3 regions of the Thioalkalivibrio sp. ALE25 genome follow, and region 3 is predicted to be linked to each of the others. Evidence: predicted binding sites of a transcription regulator. Region 3 holds the regulator's gene; each other region holds the start of a gene.
What was found. The regulator sigma-54, encoded in region 3, starts transcription at its own class of promoters, with help from an activator protein. The targets are predictions, from matches to a motif close to TGGCANGNTNCNTGCTT.

Region 1: a site for sigma-54 is predicted at 2,479-2,495, ahead of C996_RS0109275 (DUF4168 domain-containing protein). Genes of this name have one in related genera too.
Region 2: a site for sigma-54 is predicted at 2,209-2,225, ahead of C996_RS0105270 (CmpA/NrtA family ABC transporter substrate-binding protein). Genes of this name have one in related genera too.

Annotation. Positions count from the first base shown of each region.
Region 1 covers NZ_KB897933.1:71,148-75,253, forward strand. The annotation lists gene C996_RS0109265 (ATP-binding protein) at 1-921, shown strand, start outside; gene C996_RS0109270 (sigma-54 dependent transcriptional regulator) at 918-2,345, shown strand; gene C996_RS0109275 (DUF4168 domain-containing protein) at 2,643-3,164, shown strand; gene rplM (50S ribosomal protein L13) at 3,403-3,831, shown strand; gene rpsI (30S ribosomal protein S9) at 3,863-4,106, shown strand, end outside.
Region 2 covers NZ_KB897929.1:36,794-40,899, forward strand. The annotation lists gene C996_RS0105255 (hypothetical protein) at 1-36, shown strand, start outside; gene C996_RS0105260 (DsrE family protein) at 127-483, shown strand; gene C996_RS0105265 (nitrate regulatory protein) at 612-1,925, shown strand; gene C996_RS0105270 (CmpA/NrtA family ABC transporter substrate-binding protein) at 2,405-3,709, shown strand; gene ntrB (nitrate ABC transporter permease) at 3,758-4,106, shown strand, end outside.
Region 3 covers NZ_KB897925.1:163,909-168,014, forward strand. The annotation lists gene hprK (HPr(Ser) kinase/phosphatase) at 1-752, opposite strand, end outside; gene C996_RS0100845 (PTS sugar transporter subunit IIA) at 804-1,271, opposite strand; gene hpf (ribosome hibernation-promoting factor, HPF/YfiA family) at 1,275-1,613, opposite strand; gene C996_RS0100855 (RNA polymerase factor sigma-54) at 1,630-3,111, opposite strand; gene lptB (LPS export ABC transporter ATP-binding protein) at 3,201-3,971, opposite strand; gene lptA (lipopolysaccharide transport periplasmic protein LptA) at 3,968-4,106, opposite strand, start outside.

The DNA.
Region 1 (4,106 bases), on a different contig from region 3:
CTGTTCGGCTACCACCGGGCCGTCGGCCGGCATGTGTCGCGCCTGATGGCCGCGATGCGCGCGATCGGCGATGGCCAGCGCGGCCTGCGGGCGCCGGAGGACGGGCCGGCCGAACTGCGCGGGCTGGCGGTCTCGATGAACCGCATGATGGAGCGCCGCGAGGCCTCGGAGGCGGAACTGGAGGCGCAGCGCCACGAGCAGGTGCGGCTCGAGGAAAAGCTGCGGCACTCGGAGAAGCTGGCGGCGATCGGCCAGCTCGCGGCCGGTGTGGCGCATGAGCTGGGGACACCGCTCGGGATTATCGCCGGGCGGGTGCAGCGGGCCATTCGCCGCCTGCCGGAGGCGGATCCTGCGCGCAAGGAGATGGAGGCGTTGCAGGCCGAACTCGAGCGGGTGGAGACCATCGTGCGGCAGTTGCTGGACTTCGCTCGTCGCAACCCCCTGCAGGAACGCCCCCTGGACCTCGCGCAACTGGTCGGCGACCTGGTCGAGCGGGTGCGCGCGCGGCACGCGCCCGACGCGATCCGGTTCCAGGTGGACGGGGAGGCGCTGGTCGTCGCGGCCGATCGTCTGCGCCTCGGACAGGCGCTGGAGAACCTGCTGGAGAACGCGGCCCAGGCGGCCGCCGGTGAGGTGCGCGTCCACTGGCGGGCGGAGGCCGACCGGGTAACCCTGGTGGTGGCCGATGACGGTCCGACCGCCGGGCGCGGGATCGACGACGAACAGGCGGCGCGCCTGTTCGAGCCCTTCTTCACCACCAAACCCACGGGCGAGGGAACCGGACTGGGGCTGGCTGTTGTCCAGGTGGCACTGGAAGATCATCGCGGCACGGTCGCGCTGGATCGCAGCGTGCCCGGGGAGACCCGCTTTGTCGTGCATCTGCCGCTGGCCACTGACGAACCGCAGGAGACGCGCCTATGAGCGCCGCGCCACAAACACCCGCCGCGCCCCCGGAATCGGTCCTTGTGGTGGAGGACGACCGCGGACATCGCGAATTGCTGCACGAGGAGCTGGCCGAGGCCGGCTACGCGGTCACCGCGGTAGGCAGCGCCGAGGACGCCGCGCGGGCACTGGCACAGCAGGCCTTCAGTCTGGTGGTCAGTGACCTGCGTCTGCCGGGCGCCGACGGGTTTCAGGTGCTCGAGGACGCGCGCGCCCGGGTGCCGGCGCCGGGCTTCATCATGCTGACGGGCTTCGGGACCATCGATCAGGCCGTGGCCGCGCTGAAGGCGGGGGCGGACGACTTTCTGACCAAGCCGGTGGACCTCGATCATCTGCGCCTGGCTGCTGACCGGGTAACCGAGGCGCGTCGCCTGAAGGACGAGGTGCGGCGCTATCGCGAGGTGCTCGCCCAGTCCGACGGGTTTCATGGCATGCAGGGACACAGTCCGGCCATGCTGCAGACGTTCGACCTGATCCGGCGGATCGCGGCCGCCGACGGCAGCGTCCTGATTACCGGCGAGTCCGGGACCGGCAAGGAACTCGTGGCGCGGGCGCTGCACGCGGAAAGTGACCGGGCGCACGGGCCGTTCGTCGCGCTCAACTGCGCCGGCATCCCCGAGGCCCTGCTGGAGTCGGAGCTGCTGGGGCATGTAGCGGGTGCCTTCAGTGGGGCCAAGGGTGCCCGTCGAGGACTGTTCACCGAGGCACATGGGGGAACCCTGTTCCTGGACGAGATCGCCGAGATGCCGGTGGCGATGCAAAGCAAGCTGCTGCGCCTGCTGCAGGACGGACGGGTGCGCCCGGTGGGCGCCAACGAGGAGATCGAGACGGATGTGCGTATCGTCGCGGCCACCCACCAGGACCTGCAGGCGCACATGGCCGACGGCCGTTTCCGCGAGGATCTCTACTATCGTCTGGAGACCTTCCGGATCGAGATCCCGCCGCTGCGAGAACGCGGTGACGATATCGAGTACCTGGCCCTGCAGTTCCTGCGCCAGCAGGCCCTGGCCCGAGGCCTGCCCGAGCGGCGTCTGAGCCCGGAGGCCTTGCGCGCGCTGGTGCGCTACCCCTTCCCCGGGAACGTACGCGAACTGGCCAGCCTCATCGAGCGCGCCGCCACCCTGGCCACGGGCGAGGTGATCGAGACCCGGGACCTGCCGGAACGCGTGTTCGCGATCGGCGGCGAAGATGCGGGTGTGGCCACCGGTCATGCCGGCGCAGAAGTGTTACCCGTAGCGGGAGTCGGCGACGACACCCAATGGCCGACGCTGGAAGAGCGCGAGCGCGACTACATTCAACGGGTCCTGGAGCACGTGGACGGCAACAAGCAGCGGGCCGCGCGCATCCTCGGCATCGGACGCAAGACGCTCTACCGCAAGCTCGGCGAATCCGACCCGTCGTGACATCCTGACCCGGGTCGAGCTGACCCATGTGTCATTATGACTCGGCCGCAAACCCGCAGCCGGCGGCCGCTCCGCCGGCTGATCTATCGCTAAGCATCTGATTATTAATCAATATCGTCCCGGTTCCCATTGTTGGCACGATGCCTGCTTCTCCTCAGGCAGCAATCGGGGAAGCGCAGCCCGCACGGGCTCATTCCTCCTCACACGGTTGCGGTGCGGCTGGACGGGGGTTCCGCTTTAGGCGGGTCCCGGTCGGCCGCAAGATCCGATCGAACCAAAGGAATAAGGAGCAACATGATGAATATGCGCAAGACGATCCTTGCAATGGCCCTGACCTCCCTGTTTGCCGTGGGTGGCGCGGCCTCCGCGCAGTATGGTGGTGCCGAAGGCGGCGCCGGCGGTGGCGACATGGGCGGCGCCCAGGGTGGCCAGCCCCCGGCCCAGGAAGGCGGTGCCGGCGCCGGTGGCGGTGCCCAGGGCGGCCAGCCGCCGCAGGGTGGCGCCCAGGGTGGCGCGGCCCAGGGCGGTGCCCCGATGCAGGAAGCCCCCGAGGTGGACCTGAGCGAAGGGGACATCGACACCTTCGTGACCGCCTTTGTCGCGGTGCAGGAAGTGCGCGAGGACTTCGCCGACCGCCTGCAGAACGCCGAGGACGAGACCGAGGCGCAGTCCATGCAGCAGGAAGCGCAGGACGAAATGGTCAGCGCCGTGGAAGATGCGGGCATGAGCGTCGAGGAATACAACGAAGTCGCCATGGCCCTGCAGAACGACCCCGAGCTGATGCAGGAAGTGCAGGAGCGCGCCGAAGCCCAGCTGTAAACGGGTTGCGTGCCGCCCCGGGCCTTGCGCCCGGGGCCTGAAAGGGGGGCCGCCCTTCGGGGCGGCCCCTTTATTATGTGCGGAGGGCGCTCGCGCAGGCCCCGGCCCGCCACCTCGCCTCCGGTGGACGTCGAGCGTGGCCCGTCTCGCGAATTGTCCCTTTTGCTTGAATCGGGTGAAGGGAAGCGTTATTCTTGCGCGCTTTCTGAATCGCCCCGACCTCGGAGCATCGAACATCATGAGTACCATCAGCGCCAAGCCGGCCGAAGTCGAACGCGACTGGTTTCTCGTCGACGCCGACGGCAAGACCCTCGGCCGACTCGCCACGGAGATCGCACGCCGTCTGCGCGGGAAGCACAAGCCCGTGTACACGCCGCATGTCGATACCGGCGACTACATCGTCGTGATCAACGCGGAGAAGATTCGCGTCTCCGGCAACAAGGCCATGGACAAGAAGTACTTCCACCACACCGGTTATCCGGGTGGCATCAAGGAAGCCAACTTCACCCAGATGATCGAGCGTCATCCGGAGAAGGTGCTGGAGCTTGCCGTGAAGGGCATGCTGCCGCGCAACCCGCTTGGCCGGGCCATGTTCAAGAAGCTCAAGGTCTACGCCGGCACCGAACACCGGCATACGGCCCAGCAGCCGCAGCCGCTCGAAGTCTGAGCCGCCAGAATCAGCAAGGGAATCGATCCGAATGGCTACCAATCAGTATTACGGCACCGGCCGCCGCAAGACCGCCGCTGCGCGCGTCTTCCTGCGCCCGGGTACGGGCAACATCACGGTTAACCAGAAGCCGCTGGACGAGTTCTTCGGCCGCCAGACCTCGCGCATGGTCGTGCGCCAGCCGCTGGAGGCGACCGAGTCCACCGAAAACTTCGACGTGATCGCAACCGTCGAGGGCGGTGGTGGTAACGGCCAGGCCGGTGCGATCCGCCTGG
Region 2 (4,106 bases), on a different contig from region 3:
TACCGCAACAGCGTCACGGCCCGCGGCACCCCCTGACCCGAGTGTTTCCCCGCCGCTTGTGGGAAATCGACGCCGCGATCACCGGCCGCTACCGTTTTCGCACCTTTTCAACCCCGGGAGACTCCCATGCGCTTTATTGTTGCCGTCACCGCCGGTACCGACGACCCGACCCGCGCCACGCTTGGCATGATTGCCGCCAATGTGGCCAAGCAGCAGGGCCACGATGTGACCGTCTGGCTGCAAGGCGAGGCCGTGAACATCGCCAACCGCAACGTGTACGACAAGATCGTTGGCCACAACATGCCGGCAATGAAGGACATCGTGGATTCGCTGGTGAGTGAAGGCGTCCCGTTCTGGGCCTGCGAGGCCTGCGCCAAGGGTCGCGACGTCGGCGAGCACAACTTCCTCCCGAACGCCGAGATGGCCGGCATGGGCCACTACGTCCAGGCCGTCGCCGAGTTCGACCGCTCCATGAGCTTCTGATCGGCCGGGCCGTTCCGCGGGCGGGGCGTGATGCCCCGCCCGTTTTTGCTTGTACCCCCCGCTGTCAGTCGGTCGAACTGGCACATCGCATGCTTGTTTGTTCCGGGAGTGATTCACGGACGACGAGCATGACCCAGAACACATCCCCGAATTTTTCCCTCGAAGAGTCCATTGGCGATTTCCTGGTCGCCTCGCGCAAGTGCGAGGTGGTGAGCCTGGAGCGCCTGCTGGAGGCGGTGCAGCTGGTCGGGCGCATCCGCGCGCTGGTGCATGCCCTGCAGCGCGAGCGCGGGGCCTCCAGCCTCTGGATCGGGTCCGGCGGCCAGCGCTATACCCGCGAACTGGAGCAGTACCGGGCCGAATCGGACGCCGCCGCGGCCGCGTTCCGCGAGCACCTGGATGGCTGGCTGGCCCCGGACGCCTGCGCCCATGGCCGCAGTCGGCTGCTGGGGCGCATGGCGCTGGCGCTGCATGGCCTGTCCGGCCTGGGCAGCCTGCGCGAGGAGGTCCTGGAGCTGACCCTGAGCCCGATGGACTCGACCCGCGGCTTCAGCGAGCTGATTCGCGCCCTGATGGCCCTGGTGTTCGAGGCTGCGGATTCGGCGACCGATCCCGAGGTCTCGCGGGCCCTGGTGGCCCTGCTGAACTTCATGCAGGGCAAGGAACTGGCAGGGCAGGAGCGCGCGATCGGGGCCGCCGGGTTTGGCGCCGCGAACTTCGAGCCCGAACTGCGCCAGGCGCTGGTCCATCGGATCGATGCCCAGGAACGGGCGTTCCGCATCTTCTCCGAGTTCGCGGCACCGGCGGCCTGTGCCGCCTGGCGCGAGCTGCAGACGGCGGCCTTCGCCGCCGACATCGAGCGCCTTCGCCGTCGGGCCTGTACCGAGGCTTCCGGGCACCACGACCCCGCCCGGGCCGAGGAATGGTTTGCCTGTACCACCGCGCGCATCGACGCGATGAAGGAGATCGAGGATCTGCTGGAGATGCACCTGAACGAGTGCTGCTCGGCACGCATCACGGCGGATCGCGCGGACCTCGGCGCGGTGCGTGACCGGGTCGCGCAACTCGCCGAGTCGGAACTGCGCGACAGCGTCCCGTATGCGGTGTTCTTCGGCGCGCCGGAGGGCCTGGAGCCCGCGCAGGAGCAGGGCGATGCCGCACTCAACGTACCCATCGTCGGACACTCGGTGATGGACCTGGTGCAGCGCCAGGCGGCCCGGCTGCAGTCGGTGGAGGACGAGCTGCATGCGGCACGCCAGGCCCTGGCCGAGCGCAAGACCATCGAGCGTGCCAAGGCGCTGCTGATCCAGCACCGCGGCCTCAGCGAGGATCAGGCCTACAAGCTCCTGCGCCAGACGGCGATGAACCAGAACCGGCGCCTGGCCGAGGTCGCCGAGGCGACCGTCGCGATGTCCGATCTGCTGGGAAAGGGCGGCCTGTAGCTAACTCCCCGGGAAATGGATGCCGGCCCTGTGGGAGCGGGCTTGCCCGCGAAGCCCCTGCCAGTGTCCGCGACTGGCAGGGGCTTCGCCGCCAGGGCGGCTCCTACAGGTAGTGCACCAGCGCGGTTCATCTGCACCGCAAGCGCGCCCCAGTCTGGTGCCTTGCGGATCGTCTCCCGGGCGCCGGGTTTTCCGAAAGCGTTCGACTCCATACGGCGAACCATCCGATTTTCCCGCGCCATGGCGCGATTGTTTCTGGCGGGGTCGATTAGCAACGGCTAATTGGCACACCTCCTGCAGGAATACCGGCAAGACGAGCCAACGGCGGTTCGTCGCCTGACAACAGGGAGACCCGACGACCGGGCCTCCCACGGGACTGGACAAAGGCGTCCATCACCCGGCTGCAAACGCGGCCGGGCTGATGCGACGCCTTTTTTCGTTTTTGGGATGTGTTTGCTGACAAGGGGAGTGAACCCGCAATGACCGATCACACGAATGACACGAAAAAGACCTCCGGCCTGTCGCGCCGGCGTTTCCTGGGCGGCATGGCCGCCGGGATCGGCGCGACCGCGCTGGGTGTTTCCGGGGCCGCGCCGTGGGGCTATGCGAAGGCCGGCAACGGCAAGCCGGAGACGACCGAGGCGAAGCTGGGCTTTATCGCCCTGACCGACGCCGCGCCGCTGTTCGTCGCGCTGGAGAAGGGATTCTTCGCCGCCCATGGCATGCCCGACGTGCAGGTGCTGAAGCAGTCCTCCTGGGGCACGGTGCGCGACAACCTGGAACTGGGCTCGCGCCGCGGCGGTATCGATGGCTCGCACATCCTGACGCCGATGCCCTACCTGATCCACCGCCGTGGCACGCCGATGACGATCCTCGCGCGGCTGAACCTGGCCGGGCAGTGCATCTCGGTGGGCGACGAATACGCGGACCTGAAGGTCGGGACCGACACTACCGAGTTCAAGGGCGCGCTGGCCGAGAAGGCCGCCGGCGGTGACGACATCCGCGCGGCGATGACCTTTCCCGGCGGGACCCATGACCTGTGGATCCGCTACTGGATGGCCGCCGGTGGGATCGACCCGGATCGCGACATCGCCACCATCGTCGTCCCGCCGGCGCAGATGGTCGCCAACATGCGCGTCGGTTCCATGGACACCTTCTGTGTCTGCGAGCCCTGGAACATGCAGCTGATCAACCAGGGCATCGGCTACACCGCGAACACCACCGGCGAGCTCTGGCACAACCACCCGGAAAAGGCGCTGGGGATGCGCGCGGACTGGGTGGAAGCCAATCCGAATGCGGCCCGCGCCCTGACAATGGCGGTAATGGAGGCGCAGATGTACTGCGAGGATCCGGCGAACAAGGAAGAGGTCGCCGAGATCTGTTCGCGCCGGCGCTACATCCACGCCCCGTACGCCGACATCATCGATCGCATGCAGGGGAACTTCGACTACGGCACCGGCCGCGTGGTCGAGGACCACCCCGACCAGATGCGCTACTGGAAGGACCAGGCCTCCTATCCCTTCAAGAGCCACGACCTGTGGTTCCTTACCGAGGACATCCGCTGGGGTTACCTGCCGCCGGATCTCGACATGCAGGCCCTGGTAGACGAGGTCAACCGCGAGGATATCTGGCGCGAGGCGGCCGACACGCTTGGCATCGATTCGGCCGACATCCCCGAATCCACCTCGCGCGGCCAGGAAACGTTCTTCGACGGCAAGGTCTTCGACCCGGAAGACCCGCAGGCCTACCTCGACAGCCTGGAGATCAAGGCGATCGCGTCCTGACGCGGTGGCCCGCCGACACCTGCACAGACGATTCAAGAGGATTCGATGATGAGTGCCATTCTCGATCGCAACATGACCTTCGGCGCCGGGCGCGAACGCCCGGCGGCCGCGGAGACCTCCACGGCCCCGGTGGCCCGCTCGGCCCCGCCGTCGGCCCGGTCCGGCGGTGCCCCGCCGCCCGACCCCGGGCTCTGGGGCCGGCGTATGCGCCACGCGGCCACCGTGGTGCTGCCCCCGGTGATCGTGACCGCGATTTTTTTGTTTCTGTGGGAAATGATGACGTCCTCCCAGGGAGCCGTACTGCCCGGCCCGAGTCAGGTGATCACCGACACCTGGGAACTGATCGTCAATCCGTTCTATGACCACGGTGGCAACGACGTGGGCATGGCCTGGCAGC
Region 3 (4,106 bases):
GGCTCGCCGTGATCGCGCAGGTCGATAATCAGCCGCAGGTACTTGCCGCCCTTGATTGCGGAGTCGCCGTACATCGCGCGGATGTTCAGCACCCCCAGGCCGCGTACCTCGAGCAGGTCCTGGAGCAGGGCCGGGCAGTGACCGCGCACGATGTCGGGGGCGATGCGCGCGAACTCGGGGGCATCGTCGGCGATCAGGCGGTGCCCGCGCGAGATCAGCTCCAGCGCCACCTCGCTCTTGCCGACGCTGGAGGCCCCGCTGATCAGGACGCCGATGCCGAGGATCTCCATGAACACGCCATGGCGCACCTCGAAGTGCGCCAGACGCTGCTGCAGGAAGTAGCGCAGCAGCGCGATGATCTCGTGGCTGCTGGTGCTGGAGCACAGGATCAGCGGCAGCGCCTCCTGCGGGGCATGGGGCATCTCCGAGAACGGGCAGGTGTCCTCGGCGAAGATCACCGCGGTGGTGCCGGTGCGGGCCATCTCCAGGATCAGGTCGTTGCGCTGGTCGTCGCTGAGGCCGGCGATGTAGCGGGCCTCGAAGTCCCCGATGACCTGGATGCGGTTGGGTCGGATCAGGTTGAGGTGGCCGGCCAGAGGCAGGTCATCCCCGTCCTCGCCGACCAGCTTGCGGTCGGGGGCGGCGTGCTCGCCATGCACGAAGCGCAGATCCAGGCGGTTGCCCATAGCCTGGATCAGGCTCTCCACGTTGATGTCGCGGGCAATCCCGCCTTCGCCCAGTGCCTCGTTCATGAGCAGGGCCGGCGGGGATCGGTGGCGTGGCAGGGTGCGGGGCGCACGGGATCAGCCCTCGCGGAAGCGGCGGACGAGTTCCTGTTCCAGGCTGGCGGCATCGCCGGCCCGGCGCAGGGCGGCAATGGTGTCCGGTTGCGAAAGCCCGCGCGCCAGCTGGGCCAGCAGGTCGAGGTGATCGCTGGTGGCGGCCTCCGGGACCAGCAGAGCGATCAGGATATCGACCGGCTCGTGGTCCATGGCGTCGAAGTCGACGCCGCTCTCCAGGCGCAGGACGGCCACGCGCGGAGCCTCGAGATCGGCCAGGCGGCCATGGGGGATCGCAACCCCATGGCCCAGGCCGGTGGAGCCCAGCTTTTCGCGCGCGGACAGGGCCTCGAAGATCGCGGTGCTGCCCGGTCCGCCGGCATCACCGCCGCCGGCGAGGAGTTCCGACAGGGCCTCCAGGGCCCGCTTCTGACTGGAGCATTCCGGCTCCAGGCGGATGCGCTCGGCGGTGATCAGCTCGGCAATGGACATGGGTCAGGAGGCCTGCTCACGGTTGCGCTGGGCGCCCTCGGCCCGGTGATGATCCTTGACCTTTTCCTTGTGCTTGATCAGCTGGCGGTCGACCTTGTCGATCAGCGCGTCGATGGCGGCGTACATGTCCTCGTGGGAGGCCTCCGCGTGGATGTGATTGCCGCTGACCTGGAGATTCGCCTCGGCCTTGTTGAACTGGTTCTGGGTCTTCTCGTGGGTCAGCACGACGTGCACGTCGATGACCTTGTCGAAGTGGCGTTCCAGCTTCGCGAACTTCTCGTTGACGTAGTCGCGCAGGGCGTCGGTGAGGTCCACATGGTGGCCGGTCAGGTTGATCTGCATGGTCGGGACTCCTTGGTTACTTGTGGCCGGTGGGCATGGAGGCCATCTGCCGGCGTTCGCTGGATGAAGGGATGTGCATCGCCTCGCGGTACTTGGCCACGGTGCGACGCGCCACATTGATGCCCCGGTCCGCCAGGATCTGGGCGAGCCGGGCATCGCTGAGCGGCTTGTTCGCGGGTTCGTCGTCGATCAATTCGCGAATCATGGCACGGATGGCGGTGGCGGAACACTCGCCACCGTCGTTGGTGCCGACATGGCTGGAGAAGAAATACTTGAACTCGAAGACCCCGCGCGGGGTGTGCATGTATTTCTGGGTGGTCACCCGGGAGATGGTCGATTCGTGCATCTCCAGGATCTCGGCGATATCGCGCAGGATCAATGGCTGCATCGCGACCTCGCCGTGTTCCAGGAAGCCTTGCTGGCGATGGACAATCGCCTCGGCGACGCGCAGCAGGGTGTCGTTGCGGCTGTGCAGGCTCTTCAGGAACCAGCGCGCCTCCTGCAGCTGGTCGCGCATGAAGGCACTGTCGCGGGCATCCGATACCTGGCGCACCATGCCGGCGTAGAGGTCGTTGATACGGATGCGTGGCGCGATTTCCGGGTTCAGCTCCACGCGCCAGCCCTCCGGGGTGTGGCGCACGTAGACATCGGGCACCACGTATTCGGAGGTGGCGGCACTGATCTGCGCGCCCGGCCGCGGGTTCAGGGTGCGGATCAGGTCCAGGGCGCGCGCCAGTTCGTCCGGGTCGCGCACACCCGACTGGCGTTGCAGGGCTTTGTAATCGCGCTTGCCCAGGCTGTCCATGCCGTGTTCCAGGATCGCCCGGGCGGCCTCGCGGGCGGGGGCGTCCGGGGCCAGTTCGCGCAGCTGAATCTCCAGGCATTCGCGCAGATCGCGCGCGCCCACGCCCAGGGGGTCGCACTGCTGGATCCAGTGCAGGACTGCCTCGACCTCATCCACGCCGACGGGCTCTTCCTCGCCGCGGCTGATGGTCTCGGCCAGCGTCTCGAGGTCGCCTTCGAGATAGCCGTCGGGGCTGATCGCGTCGATCAGGGCCGCGCCGATGCGCTGGTCGCGCGGAGTCAGGTGGCTCAGGTGCAGCTGCCACAGCAGGTGGTCCTGCAGGCCCTCGCCGTCGTCGTCGCTGGTGTTTTCCAGCGGGTCGCGGTCATCCACGCCCTTGGGGGCGGGCGGCGGTTCGTAGATGTCGTCCCAGCGGCTGTCGGTGGTGAGCTCCTCGGGAATCACGTCATCGCTGGTGGTAGTGGCCTCCATGCGGTCGCCTTCCACCACCTCGCCCTCCGCGTCCAGGCGCTCGGCCCCGCCCATGTCGTCCTCGTCTTCCACCTGTTCGAGCATGGGGTTGCTCTCCAGCGCCTGCTGGATCTCCACCTGCAGCTCGAGCGTGGACAACTGCAACAGGCGGATCGCCTGCTGCAGTTGCGGGGTCATGGTGAGCGTCTGACCCAGCTGAAGATTCAGGCCGGGTTTCAGCATTGGCTGTGCGGGTCGCGGGTGACCATAAGAGCGATCTTAAATGCTGCCTCGTGGTTTGTGCACCGGCGCGGGTTGTGCGCGTGCCGGAATCACAGGCGGAAATTCTCGCCGAGATAGACCCGGCGCACCTGGGGGTCGGCCAGTAGCTCGTCGGGTGTCCCGGCGGCCAGCAGGCGCCCCTCGCTCAGAATATAGGCCCTGTGGCAGATCCCGAGGGTCTCGCGCACGTTGTGATCGGAGATCAGAACCCCGATGCCGCGCGCTGCAAGGTGGCGAATTACATCCTGGATATCGCCCACCGAGATCGGGTCCACCCCGGCAAAGGGCTCGTCCAGGCAGATGAATTGCGGGTCACCGGCCAGGGCCCGCGCAATCTCGGCGCGCCGACGTTCGCCGCCGGACAGCGCGATCCCGGGGCTGTGGCGCACGGTCTCGAGCTGAAACTCCTCGATCAGCGCGTCGCCGATACGCCGGCGTTCGTGGCGGTCCAGTCCGGGACGCAGTTCCAGCACGGCCTGCAGGTTGTCCCACACGCTCAGGCGGCGAAAGATCGAGGCCTCCTGGGGCAGGTAGCCGAGACCGGCGCGGGCGCGCACGTGGATGGGCGCGCGGGTGATGTCGTGCCCGCCCAGGGTGATGCGCCCGGCGTTAGGGCGGATCAGCCCGACCAGGCTGTAGAAGCAGGTGGTCTTGCCGGCGCCGTTGGGACCCAGCAGGCCGACCACCTCGCCCGGTGCGAGGTCGACATCCACCTGGTCGAGCACGGTGCGCTGGCCGTAGCGCTTGGTCAGTTCGCGCCCGATCAGGCGATCACGGGCCTCGGCGGGTGCTGGCGCCGGGCTGGTGGCGGGTGCGTTCATTCGTCGTCGCGTGGCTGGATGGTGATGCGTACGCGTTCGCTGTCGTCCTCGCCGCGTTCGGCCTCGATCACGTCGGTGGTCAGGTCGTAGGTGATGCGCTTGCCGCGCGCCTCTTCGCTGGCGGTGATCACATGG